2 linked regions of the Azospira inquinata genome follow. The protein of the gene in region 2 interacts with the protein of the main gene of each other region in a pairwise test. Links are inferred from orthologs where the notes say so. Each region holds a gene or a part of one and is shown on either strand. Other genes may lie near its edges. The genes, in order: acpP and Azoinq_RS01660.

Region 1 (14,784 bases), 2.8 Mb from region 2 along the record:
AGCTTGAGCTTTTCCAGGGATTCCCGCAGGGAGTCGTACTGGTTGGCTTCCACTGGATAGAGTCCAGCGAAAACCTGGGATTTGATTTCTTTGAAACCGGGCAAAGGCGCGGCAGCGGGACGATCCGCCAGGGTGACCGTATCCCCCACCTTGGCAGCGGTTAGTTCCTTGATACCGGAAATGATGAATCCCACGCCCCCGGCGGCCAATTCGGGCAGGCTCTGGGACTTGGGAGTAAACACCCCCACCTGCTCGCAAAGATGGACCGTGCCGGTGGACATGAGGCGAATCCGGTCCTTGGGACGCAGCACCCCATCCACTACCCGGACCAGCATGACCACGCCCACGTAATTATCGAACCAGGAGTCAATGATCAGGGCCTTCAGGGGAGCTTCCGGGTCCCCCTGGGGCGCCGGTATCCGGACTACGACGGCCTCCAGGATGTCTTCCACCCCCAGGCCGGTTTTAGCAGAGGCCAGTACGGCCTCGGATGCATCCAGGCCGATCACATCCTCGATTTCCTGCCGGGCGTTGTCCGGATTGGCTGAGGGTAGGTCAATCTTGTTCAGCACGGGGACGACTTCCACCCCCTGCTCGATGGCGGTATAGCAATTGGCCACCGTCTGGGCTTCCACCCCCTGGGAGGCATCCACCACCAGCAGAGCGCCTTCGCAGGCCGCCAGGGAACGGGATACCTCATAGGAAAAGTCCACATGCCCCGGGGTATCGATCAGATTCAGGTGATAAATCTGCCCGTCCTTGGCTTTGTAGCGCAGCGCCGCTGTCTGGGCTTTGATGGTGATGCCCCGTTCCCGCTCGATATCCATGGAATCGAGCACCTGGGCTTCCATTTCCCGGTCAGACAACCCGCCGCAGCTCTGGATGAGCCGGTCGGCCAGGGTGGATTTACCGTGGTCGATGTGGGCGATAATGGAAAAATTGCGAATGTGCTGCATCAGGTAAAAAAGGGTGCCGCTGGGCACCCTTTATCTGCTGGCCGTAAAGCCAGGATTCTAGCGGATTTTGGCCAAAACAGCACCTACGGCCGCCGGGTCCAGGAAGTAATGACACACCTCCTGCCCCTCATGGAGCAGTACCGGCACCAGTTCCCCCCAGCGCTCTTCCAGTTCAGGAAACTGATCCACGTCCACGGTTTGAACGGGCAGTCCCAAGGGAGCCAGCAGGGGTTCCAGGGCTGCCTCCATGTCATGGCACAGGTGGCAGTAGTTTCGCCCCAGGAGGGCAAAGCCGGAGGACAGGTCCGGCGTCGCAGCCTTATTTCCCATGGTTTAGGACAAAAGCCCCAGAATCACCGGCATGGCCTCGGGGCGCCGCACCAGGCGATGCTGCCAACGCTTGGCCCCCACAAAGCCCAGGAGACCGCCCACCAGGGCGCCCCCTACCCCACCCCACTCTTGCAGAGCCTCGGAAACCAGTCCCTGGCCCAGGGCCGCCCCCGCAAAGACGCAGAGCAGCGGCAGCAGGTAAAGCAGAGCAACGCTTTTCAGCAACACCCCTTCTGCCAGACCGATGGTGACCGTTTGTCCCACCTGGGCGCCGACGCTGTTCCGCACCCGAAAAACCCGGGGAGAAGAACAGAACATTTTGGCGGAGGAAGCACCGCAACCACCAGATTCGTGACAATGGCCACAGCCGCCCCCCATGGCTTCCACCAGGGCGGTATCGCCCTTTTCCAGGGCCCGGACTACTGCTTGGGTTTCGTTCATGATATTTCGCCTCGCCACAGGGCTAGGCGCCTAGGGTTGAGACCGGAACTACCAGCGCCGATCCGGCGCCGTATCCAGCAAGGGCTTCAATTTTCCGGCCACCGCTTCCCGCGCCCGGAAAATCCGGGAGCGCACGGTGCCGATTGGACAGTTCATGATCCGAGAAATTTCCTCGTAGCTCATGCCTTCCAATTCCCGCAACATGATGGCGGTGCGGAGTTCTTCCGGCAGGCCTTCCATGGCGGCGTTCACCGTTTCCCCGATCTGCTTGGATAGGAGCAGGCTTTCCGGGGTGTTGATGTCCCGCAACTGCTCCCCGTCGTCAAAGCTTTCCGCTTCCTCGGAGTCGTATTCCGTGGACGTGGGGGCCCGGCGCCCCTGGGCGACTAGGTAATTTTTCGCCGTATTGATGCCGATCCGATACAGCCAGGTATAGAAAGCGCTGTCGCCGCGGAAGGACGGAAGGGCCCGATAAGCCTTGATAAAGGCTTCCTGGGATACGTCCTCCACTTCCGACGGGTCCCGGATGAAACGGGCGAGCAAGCGGGAAAGCTTGCGCTGGTATTTGGCCACAAGCTGGTCGAAAGCCCCCTTGTCACCGGACTGGGCGCGTTCCACCAACTGCCGGTCTATTTCGCGTTCGCTCATGCCTGTGGGAATGACAAAGAATTAATTGGTTTTTTTGAAATCCCTGGAAGTATAACCCAACCGGCCTTCACCGCCCGTGGGCTATTCAAGAAATGCCCGTTTTGCTCCGCCCATTATCCGTCCCGCCGGATACCCCCGTCCCTGCACCGTGCTATAGTACGGGCCGTCCAAAACCCGCGCCATTGCTAAAGAAAAGGCTTAATCGTGGTTCATAATTTCGACGTTCTCATTATCGGTAGCGGCCTGGCAGGCCAGTCTGCCGCCCTGCGTCTGGCAGACAAATGCCGGGTCGCCCTGATTAGCAAACGCCACCTGGAAGACAGCGCCAGCGCCTGGGCCCAGGGGGGAATTGCAGCGGTTCTCGATAGCCAGGACTCCATTGAAGCCCACATTCGGGACACCTTTACTGCCGGCGCTTTCCTAAACGACCCCAAGGCCACCCGCTTTGTGGTGGAAAACGGCCGCCGCGCCATCGAATGGCTCATTGAGCAAGGGGTACCTTTCACCAAGGGTGACAAAGGCTATCACCTGACCCGGGAAGGCGGTCATAGCACCCGCCGAGTCATCCACGTGGCGGATACCACCGGGCTGGCGGTTCAGGAAACCCTCACCAAGAAGGTCCGCAAGCACCCCAACATCACCATTCTGGAACAGCACATCGCCATCGACCTGATTACCGGGACCAAGATGGGGGAAAAGGAAAATCGTTGTTACGGTGCCTACGTGCTGGATACGGAAACCGGAGAAATCACCACCTACGGCGCCCCGGCCACCCTCCTGGCCTGCGGCGGTGCGGGTAAAGTCTATCTGTGCACCACCAATCCGGATACTTCCACCGGTGACGGCATTGCCATGGCCTGGCGGGCGGGTTGCAGCGTTTCCAATATGGAATTCATCCAGTTTCACCCTACCTGCCTCTACCACCCCAACGCCAAGTCCTTCCTCATTTCCGAAGCGGTACGGGGCGAAGGGGGCATTCTGCGCCTGCCGGACGGCACCCGTTTCATGCCCAACCACGACGCTCGGGCCGAACTAGCCCCCCGGGACGTGGTAGCCCGGGCCATCGACTTTGAAATGAAGAAGCGGGGTCTGGACTGCGTTTATCTGGATATTTCCCACAAGCCCCAATCCTTCCTCAAGGAACATTTCCCCAACATCTACGCCCGCTGCCTGGAACTAGGCATCGATATGGCCAAGCAGCCCATTCCCGTGGTGCCGGCTGCCCACTTCACCTGTGGGGGCGTTATCACCGACCTCAATGCCCGGACCGAAATCCCGGGCCTTTACGCCACCGGAGAAACGGCCTGCACCGGCCTTCATGGCGCCAATCGGCTGGCTTCCAATTCCCTGCTGGAATGCGTGGTGTTCTCGGAAGCGGCGGTCAAGGACATTCTGGCCCAGCCCAAACGGGAAGTGCCCGCCCTGCCCCACTGGGACGCCAGCCGGGTAACGGACGCAGACGAAGAAATCGTCATTTCCCACAACTGGGATGAACTGCGCCGCTTCATGTGGGATTACGTGGGTATTGTGCGCACCACCAAGCGTCTGCAACGGGCCCAGCACCGTATCCGCCTCTTAAAGCGGGAAATCAACGAGTATTACGCCAATTTCCGGGTCACCCATGATCTGCTGGAGCTGCGCAATCTGGTCACCACCGCCGAATTGATCGTGCGTTGTGCCATGAAGCGCAAGGAAAGCCGGGGGCTGCATTACTCCCGGGACTACCCGGATCTGTTGCCCAAGGCCAAGCCCAGCCTGCTGCGTCCGCCCAAGGCTCGCCGTTAAAGCGTCGCACCAACCGGCTTACGGTTCGGGCTTTCGCCAGCGCAGCCAAAGCTGCAACTGGCGAAAGCCCGTTTTCTTTTCTACCAGACTATCCGCCAACACCACCAGCCAGGCTGCCCGGTCCTGCCCTTCCCGGCGGCACCGCAGCACCAGGATACAGGACCACAGGGTGCTTTCCCTAGGAATCAGCTCCACCGGCTGAAAATCCACCTGGGACGATGGGCGCCAATCCAGGTTGCCGTTTTTCTCCAGGCGCAGCTCCCCCAGCCAGCAGGCTTCCCCCTTCTTCTTTTCCCGTCCCACCCACCAACAGACCATGCCCCAGGCTAAGCCATAAAGCAGCCGAATTCCCAGATTGGGTGCGGGCAAAACAAAAACGCCACCCCCAAGGGTGGCGCAGAAACCGGCCAGTAACCATCCTAGCCGGCGGGACGGGGTGAGGCCCAGGATCAGAGGAAAGCGCATGGCTTGCCTCCACTCCGTCGCCTTACGCCCGCTTAAATACCAGAGAGCCGTTGGTGCCGCCGAAACCGAAGTTGTTTTTGACGGCAAATTCGATCTTCATCTCCCGGGCCGTATTGGCGCAGTAATCCAGATCGCACTCCGGATCCTGATTGAAGATGTTGATGGTGGGCGGGGAAATCTGGTTATGGACCGCCAAGATGGTGAATACGGATTCAATGCCCCCCGCACCGCCCAACAGGTGGCCAGTCATGGACTTGGTGGAATTCACCACCAGTTGCTTGGCCGCATCACCGAAGGCCAGCTTAATGGCATCCGACTCGTTCTTGTCTCCCAGAGGGGTGGAGGTGCCGTGGGCATTCAGGTACTGCACCTGATCCGGATTCAGTCCCGCATTACGCAGGGCGGCCTGCATACAGCGCTTGGGACCGTCCGTGCTAGGGGCGGTCATGTGGTAAGCGTCACCGCTCATGCCATAGCCCACCAACTCGGCGTAAATCTTGGCGCCCCGGGCCTTGGCGTGTTCGTATTCTTCCAGAACCACCACACCGGAGCCTTCGCCCAGAACGAACCCGTCCCGATCCTTATCCCAGGGCCGGCTGGCGGTCTGGGGATCATCGTTGCGGGTGGACAGGGCCCGGGCGGCACAGAAGCCCCCCACGCCCAGGGGCGTCACCGTGGATTCGGCGCCACCGGCTACCATCACGTCCGCATCCCCGTATTCAATGATGCGCCCGGCTTCACCGATACAGTGGGTACCGGTAGTACAGGCGGACACCAGGGCGATGTTGGGGCCCTTGAAACCGAACTGAATGGAAAGATTGCCGGAGATCATGTTGATGATGGAGCCGGGCACGAAAAACGGGGAAATCTTGCGCATCCCGCCCGCCGTGTAATCTTCCTTGGTGCTTTCGATCAGGGGCAGGCCGCCGATACCGGAGCCGATGGCAACGCCGATACGCTCACTATCCACCTGCTCCGAATCCAGCCCCGCATCCCGCACCGCCTGAATGGCGGCCGCCATACCAAAATGGATGAAGGTATCCATGCGGCGGGCATCTTTGGGGGAAATGTACTGGGTGATGTCGAAATTCTTCACTTCCCCGGCGATTTTGGCGGGAAAGGTGGAGGTATCGAACTTGGTGATCTGGCCAATACCCGAGCGCCCGGCCAAAATATTTTGCCAGGCATCATCAACGGTATTGCCAACGGGGCTAACAATCCCCAGACCGGTAACTACGACTCGACGGCGTGCCAATATGAGCTCCGGAGAAAAAGTAGTTAAAAACAGTGCTTCTTAAGGACAGGGCCGGTATCTTGCGATACCGGCCCCAGAAAAGCGACGCAAAAAGGAATTACTTTTGGTGGGAAGTAACGTAGTCGATCGCTTGTTGCACGCTGGTGATCTTTTCGGCTTCTTCGTCGGGGATTTCGGTTTCGAATTCCTCTTCCAGGGCCATCACCAGTTCCACGGTGTCCAGCGAGTCCGCGCCAAGGTCATCCACGAAAGACGATTCGTTTTTGATATCGGCTTCGTTGACGCCAAGTTGTTCGGCAACGATCTTCTTGACGCGCTGTTCAATGTTTTCCATCAAAGACTCCTTCCCTATTATTGGGTATGTGATACAAACTTGCGTATTCTACCAAACAAGCGGCGCCGCACAAAATTTCGGCCGCCGCCGAGTGGTAACCAGATAACTCAATCCATGTACATGCCGCCATTCACGTGCACGGTGGTACCGGTCACGTAGGCGGCGGCAGGGGAAGCCAGGAAAGCCACGGCCGCAGCAATGTCTTCCGGCTTACCCAGGCGGCCCAGGGGGATGTTGGACAGAAGGCCCGCCTTCTGCTTTTCATCCAGGGCCTTGGTCATGTCCGTATCAATGAAGCCGGGGGCCACGCAATTGACGGTGATATTGCGGCTGCCCAGTTCCTTCGCCAGGGAGCGGGAAAGACCGGACACCCCAGCCTTGGCGGCACAGTAATTGGCCTGACCCGGGTTACCCGCGTGCCCTACCACGGAAGTGATGTTGACGATGCGTCCTTGGCGGGCTTTCATCATGCCCCGCATTACCGCCTTGCAGAGGCGGAAAACGGACTTCAGGTTGGTGTCGATCACCCCATCCCATTCATCGTCCTTCATGCGCATGGCCAGATTGTCACGAGTGATCCCGGCGTTATTCACCAGGATGGTCACGGGAGCAAATTCTTTTTCGATGCGAGCGATAAGAGCATCCACCTGGGCTTGGTCCCGCACTTCCAGTACCGCCCCCTGCCCCTTGGCGCCGGCTTCCTGCAAATAGGCGGTAATGCGCCCGGCGCCCTCTTCCGTGGTGGCCGTGCCGATTACCGTGGCCCCTTGGCGAGCCAGTTCCCGGGCCACCGCCTGGCCGATTCCCCGGGAGGCCCCGGTGACCAGCGCAACTTGTCCTTCCAGCACCATCTTCTTACTCCAGAGAAAGGTTGTTTTCGATGGCGCCCGCATCCGCCAGGGCCACCCCCGTTACGCCGTCGGCGCAACGCTTGGTGAGTCCGGCCAGGACCTTGCCCGGACCGCATTCCGCTACCGTAGTGACGCCCATTTCGGCCATTTTGCCAATGGTTTCCACCCAGCGCACCGGATGGAAAGCCTGGCGCACCAGGGCGTCCTTGATCTTTTCCGGTGCGGTTTCTACCTTCACATCCACGTTATTGATGACCGGGATGGTGGGGGCAGCAAAGTCCAGGGCTTCTAGGCGCTGGGCCAGTTTTTCCGCCGCCGGGCGAATTAGGCTGGAGTGGAAGGGGGCAGACACGGGCAGCGGTAGGGCCCGCTTAGCGCCCTTGGCCTTGCACAGGACCATGGCCCGTTCCACCGCATCCTTGTGACCGGCAATGACGGTTTGGCCCACTGCGTTGAAATTCACCGGCTCCACCACCTCGCCCTGGGCTGCTTCGGCGCAGGCCGCCAAAATCCCGGCATCATCCAAGCCCAGAACCGCCGCCATGGCGCCGGTCCCCAGAGGCACCGCTTCTTGCATGGCCGCAGCCCGCAGACGCACCAGGGGTACGGCCTCGGCAAAAGGCAGGACGCCAGCGGCCACCAGGGCGGAATATTCCCCCAGGCTGTGGCCGGCCAGCACCGCCGGACACTTGCCTCCCTTTTCCTGCCACAGGCGCCACACGGCGATTCCCGCGGTAAGCATGACGGGCTGGGTATTGACGGTCTGAGCCAGGGCTTCCGCTGGGCCTTCGGCCACCAGTTGCCACAGATCTTCGCCCAACGCCCGAGAAGCTTCATCAAAAGTGGCGCGCACCACCGGCGCGTCCCCGTAGGCCGCCATCATGCCGATGGATTGGGAACCCTGTCCGGGAAAAACAAACGCAAAGCTCATTTTTTTCTCCGTGTTGCCCGATGGCTCGGGACGTTAAAACTGCACCAGGGCGGCACCCCAGGTAAACCCGCCCCCTACCCCTTCGAGGAGCACCTTCTGCCCCGGCTGAATGCGCCCGCTGCGCATGGCTTCATCCAGGGCCAGGGGAACGGAAGCGGCGGAGGTGTTGCCGTGGTGATCCACCGTAACAATCACCCGCTCCATGGGCAGCCCCATTTTTTTTGCCGTGGATTCGATAATGCGGATATTGGCCTGATGGGGAATGAGCCAATCCACGGACTCCGGCGCCACGCCTGCGGCGGCACAGGTTTCCCCGGACACTTCCGCCAGAATGCGCACCGCAAATTTGAAGACCGCCTGGCCATCCATGCGCAGGAAAGGGTCACCGATGACCTGGCCGCCGCTCACCTGGCCGGGCACGGACAACATGCCCGCCATACTGCCGTCTGCGTGCATGGTGGTAGCCAGAATCCCCGGGGTTTCCGAGGCCTCCACCACCACCGCACCAGCCCCGTCGCCAAAGAGGACGCAGGTGGCCCGGTCCTGCCAGTCCAGGATGCGGGAAAATACTTCCGCCCCCACCACCAGGGCCCGCTTATGGGAGCCGGAACGAATAAATTTTTCCGCCACCCCCAAGGCATAGACGAAACCGCAGCAAACCGCCTGGAGATCGAAGGCGGTCGCCCCCTTGTTTCCCAAGCGCCCCTGCAACAGGCAGGCGGTGGAAGGAAAAATAAAGTCCGGAGTGGAGGTGGCGACAATAATCAGATCCAGATCGCCCGCCTCAACCCCAGCTTGGGCCAGGGCCCGATTGGCGGCATGAAAGGCTAGATCGGAAGAAGTCTGGCCTGCCTCGGCGAAATGGCGGGAACGAATGCCCGTCCGGGTCGCCACCCATTCATCGCTGGTATCCACACCCTGGGCAACCAGATCGTCATTAGTGACCACCCGGTCGGGCAGGTAACTACCAACACCAGTGATTTTGGCAAACATGTCAGGGCGACTCCTGATGAGAATGGGTGGATTCAGCCAGGGCGGGGGCGTAACGGGCCACCCGACCGGAAATCAATTCAAGCATCTTGCCCCGGACTTCTCCGGCAGCACAGGCGATGGCATGTTGGAAAGCAAAGGCATCGGCGGAGCCGTGGCTCTTCACCACAATGCCCTTCAGGCCCAACAGGGTGGCCCCATTATAGCGACGGTGATCCACCCGTTTCTTAAAGCCCTTGAGGACTGGCAGGGCAATCAGGGCAATGAGTTTGGTCAGCCAATTACGGCGGAACTCCTCTTTGAGGAAGAAGGCCAGCATCTGAGCCAGGCCTTCCGTGGTCTTGAGGGCCACATTGCCGACGAAACCGTCGCAAACCACTACGTCCGCGTCGCCCTTAAAGACCCCATCCCCTTCCACATTACCGACAAAGTTGAGGCCGGAATCTTTGAGCAGTTCGGCGGCGTGCTTCACCACGTCGTTGCCCTTGATGTCCTCTTCGCCGATGTTGAGCAGGCCCACGCTGGGGTGCTCTTTTTTGTCGATGGCGGAGGCCAACATGGCCCCCATGATGCCGAACTGGAGCAGGTTTTCCGGGCCGCAATCCACATTGGCCCCCAGATCCAGCATATAGACATGGCTGCGCATGGTGGGCAGCACGGTACAAATGGCAGGACGGTCAATGCCCGGCAGCATTTTCAGCACAAACCGGGAAATGGCCATGAGGGCCCCCGTGTTGCCCGCCGAAACGCAGGCATCCGCCTCTCCGGCTTTGACCATATTCACGGCCACCCGGATGGAGGAGTCCTTTTTGTTGCGCAGGGCCTGAGCCGGGGGATCGTCCATCGTGACCACTTCGCTGGCATGCTTAATGGACACCCGGGGAGGCAGGGGGGTGGGCAGAACGGCCCGAATTTTGTCTTCCTGGCCAACCAGGACGACTTCCACATCTTCAGCGCCAGACAAATAGGCAAGCGCCGCCGGCACGGTAACGCGGGGACCGTGGTCACCGCCCATGCAATCAATCGCTATTGTGATTCCCATCCGAGGGCTCGAATTGGGTAAAAGAAAAGGCAGGGGCCCGCAACGGGGCCGCCTGCCTTGGAATGGGGAGATTACTCGCCCTTGGCCTGGGTGACCTTCTTGCCACGGTAGAAGCCGTTGGGGCTCACGTGGTGGCGCAGATGGGTTTCGCCGGTGGTGGGTTCCACGGCCAGAGCCGGGTTGGTCAGAAAATCATGGGCACGGTGCATGCCACGCTTGGAAGGGGACTTCTTGTTTTGTTGAACGGCCATGTCAGGAAACTCCTAAATTGATCCAATTACAAATGCCAGCTTTATTGCGGTCGCGTTTTCAGATTTGCCAACACCCCAAAAGGAGAGGCTTCCTTCTGATCATCAGCTTTCGGTAGAGAAACGCAGCGTTCGTGACGGGGCACCACCGGCAGATTGAGAATGACCTCATCTTCCACCAGGGCGGCCACATTCATTTCCCGGGAAGCTGGAACAAAATCCCTGGAGTCATCCTCCAGGTCATCCTGAGAAATCTCGCGCCCTTCGGGCACCAACTCAAGAAGGCTATCCACGCTCAACGGGAAATCAACGGGCTCAAGGCAGCGCTGACAAACCAGGGAAAGAACCCCGGCCACGCGCAAACGCAACCTCAACTCGCCACGCTTTCCAACTTTCCCTTGGAGGGAATACTGGATGCTGCCGCTTTTCTCTGCCAGCAAATCATGCAGCCGCGTCAAGTCTGCTAACTGTAGTCGCCCTTCCTGGGTCTCCACATTCCTAGCAAAAGATTGGCTGTCGATCACTTTCTGTTGCGACATAGGGCGCGGATGATATTATTTTTGGCTTACCGTGTCAAAGAAATAGCCACTTTTCCCGCCTGTTTTTTCAAAATAGGCAAGACCTTACGGTCTCCACCTAGTCCGTTTTCTACGCCCATTCTCCTATGACCACCGCCCAACGCCAGCCCCTGGTGCTGGCTTCCACCTCCCCCTATCGCCGGGAACTCCTGGAACGCCTGAACCTTCCCTTTCTCTGTGCCGATCCCCAGGTAGACGAAACCCCTCTGCCGGATGAAGCACCGGAACCCCTGGCCCTGCGCCTGGCCGAAGCCAAGGCCCGAGCGGTGGCCAACCAGCACCCAGACGCCCTGATTATCGGCAGCGACCAGGTGGCCTACCTGGGGCAACAGCGCTTCGGCAAACCGGGCAATCACCCCAACGCGGTACGCCAGCTCAGTCTAATGAGCGGAAAAACCGTCAATTTCTTCACCGGCCTCTGCCTCTTTAATGCTCGTAGCGGCAAAGCGCACCTTACTGGGATTCCTACCCTGGTAACGTTTCGGGATCTGACAGAGGAGGAAATCCAGACCTATCTGCATCAGGAGCAGCCGTACAATTGCGCCGGCGCCGCAAAATGTGAAGGTCTGGGCATTGCCCTGCTGCGCAGCATCCGGGGGGATGACCCCAACGCCCTGATCGGTCTCCCCTTAATCGCCCTCTGCGATTTTCTCAAACTTGAAAACTATCCCATTCTCTAGCCCATGTCTTTTGGCACCCTCTACCTGATTCCCGTCCCCCTGGGCCCCAACAGCCCGGAACAAGTCCTGCCCCCTCCCGTCCTGGAGCAAGTACGCCAGCTGGAGCGCTTTGTGGCGGAAAACGCCAAGAGTGCCCGGGCTTTTCTGAAAAGCGCCGGGGTTACCCGTCCGTTGCGGGATATCCCCATCGCGGAATTGAATGAGCACTCCACCCCGGAACAGGTGCCTCCACTCCTGGAGCCTCTGCTGCAAGGGCAAGATGTAGGCCTGGTATCGGAAGCCGGCTGTCCGGCGGTGGCCGACCCGGGGGCGGCTTTGGTACGCCTAGCCCAGCAGCGGGGCGTCCCCGTGGTTCCCATGGTGGGCCCCTCTTCCCTGCTGCTGGCGTTGATGGGGTCAGGGCTTTCCGGTCAGCACTTCGCCTTCCACGGCTACCTGCCCGCCAAGGAAGAGGAACGGGGCCAGAAGCTGAAAGCCCTGGAAAAGGAATCCCGGTACCTGCAAAGCACCCAGATTTTTATCGAGACCCCCTACCGTAACCGGGCCATGTTCGAATCCCTGCTCAAGGCCTGCCAGGGAAATACCCTCCTTTGCCTGGCCACGGATATCACCCTCCCCTCCGAAGCCATCCGCACCCAGACCGTAAGCGCCTGGAAGGCATCCCCTTTGCCGCCGGATCTGGAGAAAAAACCCACAGTGTTCTTGTTCTTGGCCCAATAAAAAAGGCCTCCCAAAGGAGGCCTTTTTTGCGGCACCGGAAAACCGGCATCCGGGGGCAAAGCCTATTCCGCCTTGGCGGAGGCTTCCATCTTCAGGGAGTGGACGGCCCCCTGGATAACGTCAGCGCCAAAGCGCTTGGCGAAACGCTCGGCGATGTTTTCCCGCATGGTGTAATCCAGGATCTTGTCCGCCTTGATGACGTCCCGGGCCACGGAATCCACCGTGCCGTAGCCGTCGGCCAGCCCTAGCTCCACTCCTTTGGAGCCAGTCCAGACCAGGCCGGAGAACATGTCCGGGGTTTCCTTGAGGCGCTTGCCCCGCCCCTGACGCACCACGCTGATGAACTGCTGATGAATTTCCGTCAGCATGGTTTTTGCGTATTCCTTCTGTTTGGGATTCACCGGGGAGAAGGGGTCAAGAAAGCCCTTATTTTCCCCGGCGGTCAGCAGGCGCCGCTCCACCCCCAGCTTATCCATGGTACCGGTAAAGCCAAAGCCATCCATTAGCACCCCGATGGAACCGATCATGCTGGCCTTATCCACAAAAATCTTGTCCCCGGCCACGGCCACGTAATAGCCGCCGGATGCGCACATATCCTCCACCACCACATAGAGGGGGGTTTTGGGGTACTTTTGGCGCAGACGATGGATTTCGTCGTTAATCATCCCAGCTTGAACCGGGCTACCGCCGGGGCTGTTGATGCGCAGGATAACCCCGGCCGTCCCCTTGTCCTCAAAGGCGGAATCCAGGGCTGCGTTGATTTTTTCCGCGCTTGCCTCTCCGTTGGCTTCAATGGTGCCATGGAGATAAATCACCGCCGTGTGGCGGCCATCGGCCAATTTATCCGAACCGCCCCAGTCCACCACATAGACCAGAATGGCAGTGAGATAGGCAAATCCCAGAAGCTTGAAGAAAATCCCCCAGCGCCGGCGGGTTTTCTGCTCCTCCAGATGGGAAAGGGCTAGCTTCTCCAGGAGCTTATGCTCCCACTGAGGGTCTTGGGAGGGGGGGTGTTGGGGGGTATCCATGATAGGGGCTTATTCTTCTTCAGACATCAGATAGACGGAATCGCCTTCTTCGGCAACGGTGAGGGGAATCAATCCCCGTCCGTTGCATCGTCCGCCCAGACAGTGGCCGGATTCAGGGGCGTAAAGGGCGCCATGGGTGGCGCAAACCAAGTATAACTTGGAATAATCGAAAAACTCCCCTTCCTGCCAATCCAGCTCCACGGGCACGTGGGTGCAGCGATTAAGGTAAGCATATACCTTGCCGCGAAAGCGGACCACAAAGGCGGGAACCTCTTGGCCCCGGCGCACAAAGGAGAAGCGCACCCCTTTGCCACTCTCTTCCAGGTCCGAGGCAGCACAAATCAGGCGTTTTGTAGCAGCCATTCCCGGAGCTCCTCCACCGAATCACAACAGACTGCCGCCCCTGAATCCAATAACTGGGCCTTGGGATGGGCCCCATAGGTGACCGCCACCCCGGTAACTCCGCCGTTGCGGGCCATTTCCATATCGTGGGTAGTATCCCCGATCATCACCACCCGCTCCCGGGGCATCGCCAGTTCTTCCATCAACTCCTCCAGCATCTGGGGGTGGGGCTTGGAAAAACACTCGTCGGCACAACGGGTGGCATCGAAGTAACGTCTCAAACCACTATGTTGCAGGGCCCGGTCCAACCCCACCCGGCTTTTTCCGGTAGCCACCCCCAGAAGATGGCTGGTTTCCGCCAGGCGAGCAATCAGGGATTCAATGCCTGGGAACAGCACCAGGTCCTGATCCTGGGAAAGGTAATGGCGGCGGTAACTATCCACCATTTCCGGGTAACGGGAGGGGGGCAGGCCGGGTACGGCGGAGCGCAAGGCTTCCTCCAGGCCTAGGCCGATGACGTGGCGGGCCGCCGCATCGGAGGGGGGCGTTACCCCCAATTCCCGGCTGGCGGCCTGGATGGCCCCGGCAATGGCGCCAGCGCTATCCAGAATCGTGCCATCCCAGTCAAAAACCACCAGATCAAAGCGACGCGCCATATTCCAAAGACTCCGTACGATTCAGAAAATCCAGAAACTGTTGTAAAGGAGCGGGTAACGGGGCCTCCACAGACAGGGTTTCCCCGCTCAGTGGGTGGGGAAAGCGCATTTGGTAGGCGTGGAGGAACATGCGTTTTAGCCCCTGTTTTTGCAGGGCCTTATTGAGTTCAAAATCCCCGTACTTATCGTCCCCAGCAATGGGAAAGCCCGAATGGGCCAGATGCACCCGAATCTGGTGGGTCCGCCCTGTCTTTAACTGGGCCTCCAGCAGGGAAAACCGCTGCCAGCGGGACATGAGACGAAAGACCGTGTGGGAAGGCTTGCCCTCTGGCGCTACCCGTACCCGCCGCTCCCCGTTGTCCAACAAATACTTAAACAGCGGCTGGCGCACATTGCGCACTTTGTCCATCCAACGCCCGGATACCAGGGTCAAATAGCGCTTATCCGCACGCCCCCCTTCCCGAAACATATCGTGGAGGGCGGTCAGAGCAGAGCGCTTTTTGG
Region 2 (14,813 bases):
GTGCAGATGTTTGCCACTAACGTGCCCGGCCACTGCCAGCGGCTGGAAGACGCTCTGGCCCAGGGGGCCTGGGAGGCCTTGTCCCGGGAAGCCCATACGGTGAAAGGCCTGCTGGCCACTTTTTCCGCCGACGCCGGGGCCGCCCTGGCCCTGAGCCTGGAACGCCTGGCCCGGGATACCCCCGCCGGCGCCCCCGCCCCGGATCAGGCCCGGGAACTGGTCACCGCCCTCTGTGCCACCACCCGGGCGGTGGCCGAGTATTTGGGCCAGGGAGCCTGATTCCAAATGCCGACCCAGACCCAGGACCCAACCCTTACGGCTTGCCCGGAATGCGATCTGCTCGTCCGTGATCAGAGCGATGGGGCCAAGCCGCCCTACAGCAGCCTCTGCCCCCGGTGCGGGGCCCTGCTTTACCGGCGTGACCGCCATGGGCTGGAGCACACCCTGGCCCTGGCCTGGGCCGCCCTGGTGGTGCTCATCATCGCCAATGCTTTTCCCGTGGTGGGCATGAAAATACAGGGGCAGCGCATCGACACCACCATCATTGGGGCGGCGCTCCAGCTCTGGCGGGACGATATGCCGGAGGTGTCCCTCCTGGTGCTGGCCACCACCACCGTCATGCCCCTCCTGGAAATCCTTGGGGTCATCTGGCTCATGCAGCCCCTTTTGCTTGGCCGGCGCCCCCCGGGCTTTGCCCCCGTGTTCCGGGCCATGCAGGCCGCCCATCCCTGGGCCATGGTGGAGGTGTTTATCCTGGGCATACTGGTGGCCCTGGTGAAACTCTCCCACCTGGCGGACGTGCTGCCCGGCCCGGCCATGCTGGGGTTTGGGGTGCTGATGCTACTACTCACTACCATGACCTCCCTCATGGAGCCCCGGGATATCTGGCAGGCCTGGGAGGAAGCTCGGCCATGAGTGACGTGCAAGCCGCTTCCCTGGGCAAGGCCCTCTGTCCCACCTGCGGATTGCTGGGTGCCCCCGCCGAAAGCCCGGTCTGCCGCCGCTGCGGCACGCCCCTCCATTTTCGCAAGCCCCGGAGCCTGGAACGGGCCTGGGCCCTGCTCATTGCAGCCTACGTGCTCTATCTGCCCGCCAATCTGCTGCCCATTATGGAAACCCGTTCCATGTTTGGCGTGCAGCGGGACACCATCATGAGCGGGGTGGTTTATCTCTGGGGCAGTGGTTCCTGGGTGCTGGCCCTGGTGGTTTTTATCGCCAGCATTGCGGTGCCCCTGCTGAAACTGGTTTCCCTCACCCTGCTCCTGATCAGCGTCCAGGGCCGCTGGCGGCGGCAGACCCAGCCCCGCACTAAGCTTTATCGCTTTCTCGAATTAATCGGCCGCTGGTCCATGCTGGATGTTTATGTGGTGACCATCCTGGTCGCCCTGGTGCAAATCCAGACCCTGGCTTCCATTCGCCCCGGCAGCGGCGTCATCGCCTTTGCCGCCGTAGTCGTCCTCAGTATGCTGGCCACCATGGCCTTTGAACCGCGCCTGATCTGGGACGCGGCCCATTCCCCCGCCGCCAAGGAACCCCTGCCGTGAGTCAAGACCTCCCGGAGACCAAGATCGTCTCCCGCTTCCATTCCCCCATCAGCCTGATCTGGATCGTGCCCCTGGTGGCCGTGCTGATCGGCGCCGGGCTGGCCATTAGCGCGGTGCTCCAGCGGGGCCCGGTAATCGAGCTGCAATTCGCCTCGGCGGAAGGGCTGGAGGCCAATAAGACCAAGCTCAAGTACAAGGACGTGGATATTGGCACGGTCTCCGCCATCGCCCTTTCCGACGACCGGCGGGCCGTCAAGGTCACCGTCCAGATGGACAAGCAGGCCCAGCCCCTGCTGGTGGAGGACAGCCGCTTCTGGGTAGTGCGTCCCCGCATTGCCGCTGGCGGGGTATCCGGCATGAGCACCCTGCTATCCGGCGCCTATATCGCCCTGGACCCGGGTAAATCCCCCGAGGCCCGGCGCCACTTCGTCGGCCTGGAAACCCCGCCCCTGGTGGTGGGGGACATGCCCGGGCGCCAGTTTGTCCTGGGGGCGGAAGACCTGGGTTCCCTGGATATCGGCGCTCCCCTGTATTTCCGCCACATTCCCGTGGGCAAGGTGGTGGGCTACGCCCTGCGCCCGGACGGCAAGGGGGTAGATGTGCGGGTGTTCGTGGATGCGCCCTATGACCACTTCGTCACCGGGGCGACCCGTTTCTGGCACGCCAGCGGCATTGACCTCTCCGTGGGGGCGGACGGCATGAAGCTGGAAATGCAGTCCTTGCTCTCCGTGGTGGCCGGGGGCATCGCCTTTGCCGGTGGCGACCCAGGGGAGGCGGAAGCCCCCTCCGAGTCCCGCTTTACCCTGTTTGCCGACCAGACGGCGGCCTTCCGGGTGCCGGACAGCGTGGTGCAGAAGTACGTTCTGTTCTTTAACGAATCGGTACGGGGCCTCACCGTGGGCGCCCCGGTGGACTTCCGGGGCTTCCTGGCCGGGGAAGTGTCCCGCATCGACGTGGATTTCAATCGGAGTTCCAAGGATGTGGCCATGGCCGTGGAAATCAACCTCTATCCGGCCCGCTTTACCGGCAAGGGACATTACCGCCCCACGGAACTCCCCAGCCGCCAGGTGATCCGCAAGATGCTGGAGGACATGGTGGCCAAGGGCTTCCGCGCCCAGCTGCGCACCGGCAACCTGCTCACCGGCCAGCGCTACGTGGCCCTGGATTACTTCCCCAAGGCCAAGGCCGGGCGCATTAACTGGAACGGCCCCATTCCCGAACTGCCCACCCAGCCCGGTAGCCTGGATTCCCTCCAGGAACAGCTGCTGGCCGTGGTGGAATCCTTGCAGGGCACCCTGAAACGCACGGATCAGCTGATCAAGCACGTGGATGGGGACGTGGTGCCCGAACTGGCCCCCACCCTGCGGGATGCCCGCAAGACCCTGGACCGGGCCAACGCCGTGCTGGACAAAGACTCCCCGGCCCAGAGCGAACTGCGGGATGCCCTGCGGGAAGTGGGGCGGGCCGCCACGGCGGTGCGCAATCTGTCCGACATGCTGGAACAGCAGCCCCAAGCCCTCATTACCGGAAAGAAGCCCAACCCATGAAAAGCGCCGCCCACCTGGTTTGCCTGGCCCTGCTCACCACCCTGGGGGCCTGCGCCAGCGCGCCCCCCACCCGCTACGTCACCCTGGCGGATGACCGGGCGCCCCAGGCCGGAACCGCCACCACCCCCGCCATCGCCGTGGTCCGGGCCAATGTGCCCGAACTCATCGACCGGCCCCAGCTGGTACTGCGCCAGGACCCCAATCACGTAGTCTTAAGCGACCAATACCGCTGGGCCGAACCCCTGCGCCAGGCAATCCCCCGCCTCATCGCCCAGGACCTGGGCCAAATACTCAATTCCCGCCGGGTCGCCGCCGTCCTGCCGGACGACGCGGGCTTCCCCCTGGACTACAAACTCACCCTAGAAGTCCAGCAGCTGGACGCCCTGGTGGGCCAGGGCGTGGATGTGGACGTGCTCTGGCGCCTGGAAGCCCCCAACGGCAAATCCCTCACCGGCCGCAGCACCTTCCGCCAGCCCCTGGCCGGCACCCCGGAAGATCCTCTGACCCTAGTCGCCGCCCAGCGCCAGGCTTTGCGCCGGGTAGCGGGGGAGATTGGGAAGGCGGTTAGGGGGAGGGGAAGCGCTGAGGGGCGTTGATCAATTGATCAAGGGACTAGGAGGCGAGAATGGCCCAACGCTCATGATCGCGCCACCGATTGCCGATCTTGAGGTAGCGCGGTGAGTACCCCTCCTGAGCAAAACCACAGGCCTTAACCAGGGCGATAGACGCAACATTGCTTGGTTGAATGTTGGCTTCAAGGCGATGGAGTTTGAGCTGGGTGAAAGCGTGGCGCACCACCGCACGCAAGCCGCTGCCCATAAACCCTTGGCCCTCGAAGCCAGCAAAGGCGTAGTAACCCAGATAGCCGCTGCGAAATACGCGAAGCACAATGTTGGTGAGATTAATTACCCCTGCAATCTGCCCAGAGTTGGCAGCACAAACCAGGAAAGCCGCATTTTCTGGTTGAGACATGCGCTCCAGATAGTCGCGAAACGCTTCTGGTGTGGATGGCGCGGACACCCAGGGCCGGTGCAATGCCCGGCTGGCTTTTGCGAGCGCTAAGAACTCGTCTTGGTCGGCAAGGGTGGGGGAGCGAAGCAGAATACGGGGCATGGCTGTCCTAAAGATTGGGTTTTTTGTTGATACGGAAGCAGAAACGTTGGGAATAAACTGAGTGGGGATAGCCTATAGATAATGCTGGGCTAGAGGTGAGCAGGGGCGGCCCGTGGTTATTTTGTTCGAAAGCGGTTGTAATGCTATTGGCAATATTTGAGCGCTTTTAGGGGGGGCGAATACAGGGTGACAGTATCAAGAAATATATATTTAAAATAGCCTATTTTATTAATGGTGGCTACCAAGTGAATAAAATAATTTGGCTATGTGGGGACTTGGTGTATTGGGGGTATATTGATCCGGATAAATGCTCAACTGTTGTTTTTAGTAAATTTCTGGCGAATAAATGAATCGTATATAGGATGCGCTACGCGGTCTATCTTATATTGCTGATACATTTTCTGTTGACCCATTTTTTCCGTCATAAGCATACAATTCAAAATTTTGTTGGGTTTAAAAGTGTCGGTAGTTCTTTTGTGGCAGTTAGGTTCAATCCACCTGCGGCACAAAAGTATGAACCCATCCGGCCTGGAGGTATCAGTCAATCGGGGACGTACGCCAATGACTGCCAATCTAATATATGTGTGCTGATGGTGGCGGGAGTCCTTAGATAATAACGATTCGGGGCGTTGGCCAAACAATACCGCTGATCTGAAAAACTGGGCGAGTACGCCTGTGCCCTGGAGTAGAGGCTTGCCCAAATTGCATAAATTGGTTATATAATGCTGTTGTCAAGTATCTGCTTGCTAACTGGTTTTGGTGAAATGGTGCTTGATTGAAGGTTAATAAAATAATTGGTGCTGCTAATTTGTTTGGCAAAATTATATTGAATGCGGCGGGCGTTGTATTTATTTAAGGGGTTTTCAATGATTGTATGGCAAGGGGCGGGCTTTGCTGGTGTATTGGTTCCCTTGGTTTTTGTCTTGCTGGGAAATTTGGGCTTGGATAAAGTCTTTGGTGACGGTTACTATTCCTCTCATGCTTGGGCGCCGATGTTTGTGCTGATTTTATCGGCTATGGTTGTTTGGTGGTTCGGAAAACGTCTTAACGATCTGCCTGGAAAAGAGCTCATTGATCCACAAACCCAGCAGAAGGTGGTGCTTAAAGAAAAGCACACAATCTTTTGGATTCCGCTGCACTATTTTGCTTTTGTAATTGTTGCCTTCGCAATCCTTATGCCTTTCCTCAAGAGAGGAGGGGGACTCTGAGGATTTACCTGCGGTCGCTTTCCCCCTGCATTCCCGGCCCAAGCCGGGAAATCCACCCTCAAGGCAAACGCAGCAACGCCCCCGCTTCCGCCGGATTCAATTGTTCCTGGAAGGGCAGGGTGCCTAGGCGGGGGGCGGCTAGGCGGGTTTCCAGGGCGGTGATGTTTTCTTCCCGGCGGGCCATGGCCGGATCCACGCAGTTGGCGACCCAGCCGGCCAGGGTCAGGCCCCGGGCCTGGATGGCTTCGGCGGTGAGGAGGGCGTGGCTGATGCAGCCCAGCTTAACCCCCACGGCCAGGATCACCGGCAGGCCCAGTTGGACCGCCAGATCGGCGGCCTCGATGGTGTCTCCCAGGGGCACGCGAAAGCCTCCCACGCCTTCCACAATGACCACCTCCGCCAGGGGCTGGAGCTTGGCGTAGGCGTCCAGGATCACGGGCAGTTCAATGGGGCGTCCGGCTTCCTGGGCGGCCACGTGGGGGGCGATGGGGGGATCGTAGAGGTAGGGATTGACCCAGTCCCGGGGGGCGGCCACGGAGGCATTGGCCATGAGGCGGCGCACATCTTCGTTTTCCCCGTCGGCCTCCACGCCCGCGGCGATGGGCTTCATGGCCAGGGCGCTGTATCCGGCCCGGCGGGCGGCGTGGAGCAGGGCGCAGGCGGTGAAGGTCTTGCCGATTTCCGTATCCGTACCGGCGATGAAAAAGCCTTTTTGCATAATTTGTCCTTTCTAAAAAGGGCGGCGGGCGTCAAACGCCGGGCCGCAGTGGGTGGCCGACGCGGAGCGTCGGGGCCCGTAAAAAAGGGACGGGATGGCGGCGGCAGGCCGCCGGGCGAGGTAGCGCCCGGGCCTGGGGGCCGCGCCCTATTTGTGGCCGGTGAGCAGGACTACGTCGTAGCTCAGGGGTAGGCCCTGGGGGGTGCGGCAGCGTTCGTAGGCCGCTTCCACGGTGCGCCAGGCGGCTTTGCCCATGAGCACGGGGCGGCGGGGGCCCCCCACCTGATTGGCCCCCACGTCCTTGATGGCCCGCAGCAGCTGGCGCAGGTTGGGGTAATGGAGGCGGAATTGGAGGCGTTCCGCCCGTACCCCGTAAAAACCGGCGGCCAGGGCGGCAGCGGCTCCCGCCGGGGCATCCCGGAAGGGCAGCACATGGCGGTGGGGGTCTACCCCGGCGAAGGCCTGACGCAATTCCTGAAAGGTGCCCGGCCCCAGGGTGCTCACCGCCAGTCGTCCCCCAGGAAATAGCACCCGGTGGGCTTCTCCCAGGGCCCGGGGCAGGTCGCACCATTGCAGGGTGAGGCTGGACCAGTACAGGCCCAGGCTGGCGGATTTCAGGGGCAGGCTTTCCACGTCGGCGCAGACCGGCAGGCCGATGGGGGCGCCCACCGGATTTTGCAGGGCCGCCGTGTTGCTGGCCGTGGGCTGGGCCTGACGGGCCAGGCCCAGCATGGCCGGGGCGAAGTCCGCCAGGATCAGGGGCTGGTCGGGAAAGCGCCGGGCCAGGAGCCGGGCGCCGTAACCCGTGCCACAGCCCGCGTCCAGCAAGGGGCCCTGGGGGGCGCCGTCCAGGCGGGCGGCCAGGGCTTCGCAGACCTGACGCTGCAACTGGGCGGCCCGATCATAGGTGGCGGCGGCCCGGTCAAAGGAGCGGCGCACTAGGATTTTGTCGGCAGGGCGGATCAAGGCCGGGGCTCCCCATCCTGAATCAGTTCTGCCAGGGCCCGGGCGGTGCTTTCCGGATCAGCCAGAAAGGGCACATGGGCGGCGCCGGGCACCGTGACCCGCCGGGCCTGGGGCAGATGGTCCGCCAGCCAGGCCCCGGCTCCCAGGGGCATGAGGGGGTCCTGGTCCCCGTGCAGCACCAGGGTGGGCTGGTGGATGCGGGGCGCCAGGGGGCGCAGATCCAGGTCCTTGAGCCAGGCCAGGCCCCGGGCCAGGGCCGGGGTGGCGGGCAGGGGAGGGTGGGCCAGGGGCGCCAGTTGGCGGGCCAGGGCCCGCTGCTGGTGGTCCCCCTGGTTAATCAGGGCGGAAAAGCGGGGCAGCACCCCGGCCGGGTCTTCGTCCACGGCGGCGGCAAAGGCGGTTAACAGGGCGGCGGGTTGGCCGTGGGCCCAGGCTTTTTTCCGGACAAAGCAGGGGGTGGTGGCGATCAGGGCCAGCCGGGCCACCCGGGCTGGGTCCCGTACCGCCATGAGCTGGGCCAGCAGGCCCCCCAGGGACCAGCCGGCCACCACGGCGCCGGGGGGCACCTGTTCCAGCAGGGCGTCCACGCTGCGGGCGATGGGGTCTTCCAGGTCCGGGCGGCCCTGGTAGCCGGGCAAATCCAGGCATATCAGGGGAAAGTCCCGGCCCAGGTAGGCATGGAGAGGGGACAGCAGACCCTGCCAGACCCGGCTGTCCAGGCCCCAGCCGTGGATCAGTACCAGGGCAGAGGGGGAGGCGGCGGGGCCGCTCACGCCGAGGCCCCTGCGGGCGCCGGGGCGGGGTGGCGGGCGGCGATGTCCGTCAGGGCATCCGCCAGCCGATCCACCTGTTCCAGGGTGTGGGCGGCGGAAAGGGAAATGCGCAGGCGGGAATGGCCCTTGGGCACGGTGGGGGGACGGATGGCGGGCACCCAGATGTTGCGCTCGTCCAGGGCCTTGGCCACGGCCAGGGTTTCCTGGTTGCCGCCGATGATGAGGGGCTGGATGGCGGTTTCCGAGGCCGCCAGCTCCCAGCCCGCGGCTTCCGCCAGGGGCGCCAGACGCTGGCGCAGGTGGGCGATCAGTGTTTGCAGGTGGGCGCGGCGCTGATCCCCTTCCTCGCCCCGGATAATGTCCAGGCTCTTTAACAGGGCGCAGGCCACGGCCGGGCTGGAGGCGGTGGTGAAAATATAGGTGCGGGCCCGTTGCAAGAGCCATTCAATGACCCGGGCGCTGCCGGCGATAAAGGCCCCGGAAACCCCGGCGGCCTTGCCCAGGGTGCCCATGTAGAGCACCCGTCCCGAAGGGGGCAGGCCGAAGTGGCCCGTGGAGCCCTGGCCGTGGGGGCCCAGAACGCCGAAGCCGTGGGCGTCGTCAATGACCAGCCAGGCGTCGTACTTTTCCGCCAGTTCGTAAAGGGTGTCCAGGGGGGCCATATCCCCGTCCATGCTGAATACCGCATCGGTGACGATGAGCTTGTGGCGGGCCTCGGAGGCGGCCAGCAGCCGTTCCAGGGCGGCCATGTCCCGGTGGGGGTAGCGGTGGCTCTCGGCCCGGCAGAGCTGCACCGCGTCGATGAGGGAAGCGTGGTTCAGCTTGTCGGCGAATACCGCGTCCCCCCGGCCCACCAGGGTGGGGACCAGGGCCAGATTGGCCATGTAGCCAGTGGAGAAATAAATGGCCCGGTGTCGGGCCTCGAACCAGGCCAGGGCTTCTTCCAGCTCATGGTGGGGGCGCAGGTGGCCGCTTACCAGATGGGCGGCGCCAGAGCCCGCGCCCCAGCGCAGGGCCCCATCGGCCATGGCCTGGGCGATGCGGGGGTCGTTGGCCAGCCCCAGGTAATCGTTGGAACAGAAGGCCAGGAGCAGGCGGCCATCCACCACCGCTTCCGGTCCGCAGTTGGAATCCAGAATGCGGCGGCGCCGGGTCAGGCCTTCGGCGTCGATGGCATCCAGTTGGGGGCCCAGGTCTTCCCAGATCATGACAGGGCCTCTTCCAGGGCGGCGGCGGCCCGTTCGCTGAGGAAGGCCAGTTCGGCTTCCTCCACCACGTAGGGGGGCATGAAATAGACCGTGTTGCCGAAGGGCCGCAGGAGAATTTCCCGGGCCAGACAGGCCTTGTAGAAACGGCGGGAAAAGTCCGCCGGGGCGTCGGCCACGTCGAACGCGAAGATCATGCCCCGATGCCGGTAATGGCGTACCTGGGGATGGTCCTTGAGGGGGGCCAGGAGGGCGTCGAACCGGGCGGATTTTTCCCGGTTGCGCTCCAGTACCCGGTCTTCCTGGAAAATATCCAGGGTGGCCAGGGCCGCCCGGCAGGCCAGGGCGTTGCCCGTGTAGGAATGGGAGTGGAGAAAGGCCCGGCTCACCTTTTCGTCCAGGAAGGCTTCATAAACCTTATCCGTGGTGAGCACCACGGAAAGAGGCAGGTAGCCCCCGGTGAGGCCCTTGGAGGTGCAGAGAAAATCGGGAATGATGTCCGCCTGCTGGTGGGCGAAATAGGTGCCGGTGCGGCCATTGCCCACGGCGATTTCGTCGCAGATGAGGTGCACCCCGTAGCGGTCGCAGAGTTCCCGGGCCAGCTTCAGGTAGAGGGGGTCGTGCATGGCCATGCCCCCGGCGCATTGGATCAGGGGCTCCACAATGAGGGCGGCCAGCTGGGCGTGTTCCTTTTCCAGCCGGGCTTCCAGGGCGGCGGCGGCCCGTCGGGCCACATCCGCCGCCGTTTCCCCGGCTTCGGCCCGGCGCCAGTCCGGGCTGGGCACGGTGCCCGCAGGGCGCACCAGGGGCGCGTAGGCTTCCTTGAACAGGCTCACGTCCGTGACCGCCAGGGCCCCCACCGTTTCCCCGTGGTAGCTGTTTTCCAGGCACAGATAGCGGTCTTTTTCCGGATGCCCCGTGTTGCGCCAGTAATGGTGGGACATTTTCAGGGCGATTTCGGTAGCGGACGCCCCGTCGGAGCCGTAGGAGCAATGGCCCAGGCGGCCCCCGGTGAGGGCGGCCAGCCGTTCCGACAGTTCTACCACCGGTTCATGGGTGAAACCGGCCAGAATCACGTGTTCCAGGGTGTCCAGCTGGGCTTTCAAGGCAGCGTTGATGCGGGGATTAGCGTGGCCGAAAAGATTGACCCACCAGGAACTCACCCCGTCCAGGTAGCGCTTGCCGTCGAAATCATAGAGCCAGGGGCCCTGGCCCCGGGCGATGGGAATGAGGGGCGTGCCGTCCCCATCCAGGTGATGCTGCATCTGGGTGCAGGGATGCCACACGGCAGCCAGGCTGCGCTCCAGGAGACGTTGATTGGCGGACATGGATAGGCGGAATGCAGGGGACAAAAAGATAACTTTTTATTTTACTCGTTCCCCACCCCCTGCTGTAAGCGCCCGGGGGGCAATCCAGGGAAATCCCTAGTCCCGGCGGGCCTTCCCGGACGGAGTGGGGCACCGGTTGGGGGAGGGGGACACCCCGCCCCAGCCCCCAGGCCCGGGAAACTCAGTGCAGCAGGCGGGGCGGTTGCTGTTCCATTTCCCCTTCCGGTAGCTCGGCGTGCATCAGTTCCCCTTCCCCGTTGGGGTAGAGGGGAGCGCCGCAGTCTTCGCAGAATTCAAAGGGAAAACGGTGTTCGTGGCAGACCAGATGGGTGACGCCACAATCCTTTAGGGTGGCTTCGATTTCCGCCGCCACGTCCGTGTTTTCATCCTCGTCCCCCAGGAGGGGCCAGACCACCCCGTGGACCACTTCGGGCCGGTCCTGGAAGGAAAAGCCGATGCGGTATTCCTCCAGGCGCTGGTCGTGGAAGGGGCCCATGGCCACGTGGAGCTGGTCCGCCGGGGCGTTCAGGACGGTTTGCAGGAAGGCCACGGAGGCCCGCAGGGAATAGGGGCGGGAGAGCCGGTCTGCGGCCCGGCAGGCGGCGTGATAGGCGTCGGGCAGGACCATTTCCCAGGCGCAGCCGGGCATCAGGGGTTCCAGGGTGGGGCCCGCCTGGCTTTGCCATTGGCTTAAGGCCACTTCCCGGTTGCCGTCGTTTTCGTTCCAGAAAAACAGCCCCTGGCCCCGGGGCACCACCACGGCCCCCAGGAGATAGCGGGTGTCGGAGAGAAAACGGTTGGTTTCCGGCAGATTCCGGGTATCCACCGCCAGGTCTTCCCCGGCCAGGGCTCGGAGTCCCAGCTGGGCCACCAGCTGGCGGGTATCGGCAAAGCTGCGGGGCAGCTGGTCCGGGCTGAAGAGGTAGTCGCACAGGGCCAGCCGGGCCCCGGCCGCCAGCACATGGGCGCCCAGATGGACCTTCAGGGTGGCCAGGGGGGCGGCGGGCAGGGTGGCGGTGGGAATGGTGAAGCGGGACCAGGAGAGGATGGGGGCGGCGATGAGCAGCACGTCGAATTCCTGGCTTTCCTGGCGCAGGATGCAGGATTCGGCCCGGGATTCCACCATATCCGCCAGCTCGTCGTGGGCCCGGGGCTGGGTTTCATAGAGCCGGTCCAGGGCCAGGGTAATGTCCTCGTCCCCGCCGCTTTCCAGAAGGCCGTCCACCAGGGCCGCCAGTTTCGGCTCCCAGAAAGCGTCTTCCAGCCGTCCCCCGGATTCGGCCAGGCCGGTGGCCAGCCAGCACAATTGGGTGACGTCGCGGGAGAGACGGGAGCGGGAACCGAAGCGGGGTCGTTTCATGGGGAGCCTAAAGAGTGGACCGGGGGACACCCGGCGGGAGAAGGGGCCATTCTAGCAACCCGGGAGCGGGAGGGCGAAAAACCCTGGCCCGCCGGGCCGGGGGCCGGAACGAGGGGAGGCGGGAAAAAACGGGGAAACGGGCCCGGGGGGAAAGCCGGGCCCGGGGGGGCTCAATGCTTGGGAGGCAGGAAAAATTCCCGGGGATGATGGCGCAGCCGTTCCCAGAGCAGGCGGGCCAGATCCCGGCGCTGGGCGAAGGAGACCTGACGGGCCTTGAGCCCCACGTAAAGGGCCAGCCCGAAACTGACGCTGAGATTGGCCAGCCCCACGGCCAGCACCCCAAGAAAGGCGGTGGCCAGGGCGGCGGTGGGCACGGCGAAATTCAGGGCCACTTCCCCAAAACCCAGGTAGGCGGAAGAAAAGGCAATGTGCCGGATATCCAAAGGCAGGCCCAGGAGGGTGCCCAGGGCGGTGACGCCCCCTAGGAGAAAGCCGAAAAAGAAATTACCCGCCAGGGCCCCCAGATTGTCTTCCACATAGGTGGCCACCCGGTCCAGCCGGTCTTCCCCCAGGAGGCGGCGCAGCCAGCCCAGTTGGCGCAGGCGCTGGGGAATACGGTTGTAGGCCGCCAGATTGTCGTAATACCCGGCGATGAGGCCGGCCAGGAACAGGCAGACCCCGGCAATGCCCGCGTAAATAATGGCGCCGCTGGCCCAGGGATGGACGTCGGCCAGGAGGTGCCGGGCCTTTTCCGGGGTAATCAGGGGATGGCCCGTGCTGAGCTGGAAGAGGTAGCCGATGGCCATGGCCATGGGAATGGCCAGGCCCACATTGCCCGCAATGGCCGCCATCTGGCTGCGGCCCAGGCGGGCGATAAGGGACACCAGATTTTCCAGATTGCGGGCCTTGGCATTGCTGCCGTTGGCACCGCTGGCCTCATCCATACTGGCGGCGATGGCGTTGGCGGTCATGGCAGGCTGCTTGGTGGCCACGGTGCCGTGGAGAATGTGGATGAGGACGAAGCCCAGGCCGTAATTGAGGCAGAAGCTTAAGGCCTCGGTGAGGGGGGGCAGGTGGAGCTTGGCCAGTTCCAGCTTGTTCCAGGCCATGAAGGCGATGACAAAGCCCCCCAGCAGGGCGGAACGGAGCAGGGCGAAGTAATCCCGGCGGCTTTCCGTAATGTAGTGTTCCCCGGTGCGCCCCGCGTTATCCGCCACCCGGCGGGCCAGCAATTCCACATTCTGGCGCCAGTAATCCCCCAGATTGTTCTTGCGGCATTCGGCCTGGACCAGTTCCTTGAAAAAGGGCACCAGCCGGGGCAGCACCCCGGCCAGATCGGGCGCTTCCCGCAGGTCCCGCAATATTTCCAGGAGGGTTTCCGCCCGTTCCAGGTGCTGGCGCAGCCGTTGCAGCAGAAAGGTGAGGGAGAGGCTGGTGCCTTCCCGGCCGGCCCGGGTGCGGATGCGTTCCCGGATGGTGCGGCACTGGTCGAAGAGCACCAGAATCTGCCGGTCGTCCTCCGCCGGGAAATCCCGTTCCTGCCACCAGCGGGAAAACTGGCCGACGAAGCGCTGGATTTCCACGTTCTGGGCCAGGAAGGGGGATTCAAATTCCTCGATCACCGGCTCCACCCGGAGCAATTCCGGCTCCAGACCGATGGCGGAAATACGGTAGGAAAGGACCCGCAAGGCTTCCAGCAACTGGGCCAGGGCCGGGGGCAGGGCGCTACCGGGGGCGGCGTCCTCCGCCTCCAAAAGGCCCATGGCGTGGATTAGGCCGATCCAGTCCCCATCCCCGATGCGGCTTACCCACAGGTGGTCGTCGCCGCGCCGGAACATGAGGCCCAGCACGTCTTTCAGGTAGGCGGTGTCGATTACGTCCGGGAGCAGGGAGCGGGAAAAGCGCCGGGCGGTTTCGGAGAAAAAGCCGGTGGCGGGAAAAACCCCGCTATCCACGTACAGGGACACCTGCTTTTTCTGGGCGAACAGATCCAGCACCCCTTGGCGCAGAGCGGTTTGCAATTCGGGCCGGGTTTCCAGGAGATAGCACAGGGCGTGGAGCCGTTCCCGGGCGGCGTTGCCGTCCTCGGGCCGGTCCGGACGCAGTTGATCCACCAGATCGGCGAAGAGGGGCGTGGTGTCCCGGGGCCCATGACCTTCGCTCCGGGGCTGCTCGTAGGCCTCGGCGAAGCGCAGCAAAACGCTTTCCAGGGATTCCCGGCGTGTCATAATTGATGCTCCATTGCGAATTCTTCTCAGCTGGATTGAACCATGATTTTAGTCCTCTCCCCGGCCAAGACCCTGGATTTTGAAACCCCGCCCCAGGTCCCCGATTTTACCCTGCCCCCGTACCTGGATCAGTCCGCCCTGCTGGTGGAACGGCTGCGCCAAATGACCCCGGCGGACTTAAGCCGGCTCATGGGCATCAGCGATGCCCTGGCTGCCCTGAACACGGCCCGTTTCCAAGAATGGTCCCCGGAAATGGGGCCGGAAGCGGCCAAGCAGGCCATTCTGGCCTTTAACGGGGATGTGTACGAAGGCCTGGCGGCCGCCACCCTGAGCCCGGAGGATCTGGCCTGGGCCCAGGACCATGTGCGCATTCTCTCCGGCCTTTACGGCCTGCTCCGGCCCCTGGACCGGATTCGCCCCTACCGGCTGGAAATGGGCATCCGCCTGGACAACCTGCGGGGCAAGGATCTCTATGCCTTTTGGGGCGACCAGCTGACCCTGGCCCTGAACGACCAGCTGGCGGCCAATCAGGATGCCCCGGTGCTCATTAATCTGGCCTCCGAGGAATATTTCAAGGCGGTGCGGCCCAAGCTTCTCAAGGCGGACATCCTGAACTGCGTCTTCGAGGACTGGAAAGGCGGCAAATACAAGATCATCAGCTTCTACGCCAAGCGGGCTCGGGGCCTCATGGCCCGCCACATCGTCACCCATCGCCTGACCCGGCCCGAGGGCCTGCAAAGCTTTACGGCGGAGGGCTACGCCTTTGTGCCGGAAGTTTCCGACGCCAAAACCTACGTATTCCGTCGCCGTCTGCCGGAGGTCC

What was found.
Region 1: the proteins of Azoinq_RS01660 (region 2) and acpP interact in binary tests that used the Escherichia coli proteins (3 or more experiments, as listed by UniProt). The link is inferred for Azospira inquinata from one-to-one orthologs.

What each region holds. Positions count from the first base shown.
Region 1 is NZ_CP064782.1:3,191,565-3,206,348, forward strand. Bases 4,597-7,566 are described here. They hold acpP (acyl carrier protein), read right to left. Parts: upstream 6,215-7,566; coding sequence 5,978-6,214; downstream 4,597-5,977. Other genes in these bases: Azoinq_RS14395 (protein YgfX), read right to left, coding at 4,597-4,625; fabF (beta-ketoacyl-ACP synthase II), read right to left, coding at 4,648-5,880; fabG (3-oxoacyl-ACP reductase FabG), read right to left, coding at 6,322-7,065; fabD (ACP S-malonyltransferase), read right to left, coding at 7,070-7,566. In the rest of the region: lepA (translation elongation factor 4), read right to left, coding at 1-956; Azoinq_RS14375 (glutaredoxin family protein), read right to left, coding at 1,014-1,286; Azoinq_RS14380 (SoxR reducing system RseC family protein), read right to left, coding at 1,290-1,727; RNA polymerase sigma factor RpoE, read right to left, coding at 1,776-2,375; nadB (L-aspartate oxidase), read left to right, coding at 2,580-4,160; more of Azoinq_RS14395, read right to left, coding at 4,179-4,596; more of fabD, read right to left, coding at 7,567-7,996; Azoinq_RS14420 (beta-ketoacyl-ACP synthase III), read right to left, coding at 8,030-8,989; phosphate acyltransferase PlsX, read right to left, coding at 8,991-10,028; rpmF (50S ribosomal protein L32), read right to left, coding at 10,100-10,279; Azoinq_RS14435 (YceD family protein), read right to left, coding at 10,321-10,815; Azoinq_RS14440 (Maf family protein), read left to right, coding at 10,941-11,534; Azoinq_RS14445 (SAM-dependent methyltransferase), read left to right, coding at 11,538-12,254; Azoinq_RS14450 (S49 family peptidase), read right to left, coding at 12,317-13,282; Azoinq_RS14455 (Rieske (2Fe-2S) protein), read right to left, coding at 13,292-13,645; Azoinq_RS14460 (HAD family hydrolase), read right to left, coding at 13,624-14,280; 23S rRNA pseudouridine(955/2504/2580) synthase RluC, read right to left, coding at 14,264-14,784. UniProt on the Escherichia coli protein: Carrier of the growing fatty acid chain in fatty acid biosynthesis.
Region 2 is NZ_CP064782.1:368,859-383,671, reverse strand. The notes cover bases 5,982-8,980. They hold Azoinq_RS01660 (alpha/beta fold hydrolase), read right to left. Parts: upstream 7,870-8,980; coding sequence 7,093-7,869; downstream 5,982-7,092. Other genes in these bases: bioF (8-amino-7-oxononanoate synthase), read right to left, coding at 7,866-8,980; bioC (malonyl-ACP O-methyltransferase BioC), read right to left, coding at 6,278-7,096; bioD (dethiobiotin synthase), read right to left, coding at 5,982-6,130. Outside these bases: Azoinq_RS01705 (hybrid sensor histidine kinase/response regulator), read left to right, coding at 1-279; Azoinq_RS01700 (paraquat-inducible protein A), read left to right, coding at 286-915; Azoinq_RS01695 (paraquat-inducible protein A), read left to right, coding at 912-1,544; Azoinq_RS01690 (PqiB family protein), read left to right, coding at 1,541-3,091; Azoinq_RS01685 (PqiC family protein), read left to right, coding at 3,088-3,687; Azoinq_RS01680 (GNAT family N-acetyltransferase), read right to left, coding at 3,704-4,204; Azoinq_RS01675 (hypothetical protein), read left to right, coding at 5,071-5,412; more of bioD, read right to left, coding at 5,471-5,981; more of bioF, read right to left, coding at 8,981-9,077; bioA (adenosylmethionine--8-amino-7-oxononanoate transaminase), read right to left, coding at 9,074-10,402; Azoinq_RS01645 (DUF2863 family protein), read right to left, coding at 10,584-11,762; Azoinq_RS01640 (site-specific recombinase), read right to left, coding at 11,933-13,990; peroxide stress protein YaaA, read left to right, coding at 14,033-14,813. UniProt on the Escherichia coli protein: The physiological role of BioH is to remove the methyl group introduced by BioC when the pimeloyl moiety is complete. It allows to synthesize pimeloyl-ACP via the fatty acid synthetic pathway through the hydrolysis of the ester bonds of pimeloyl-ACP esters.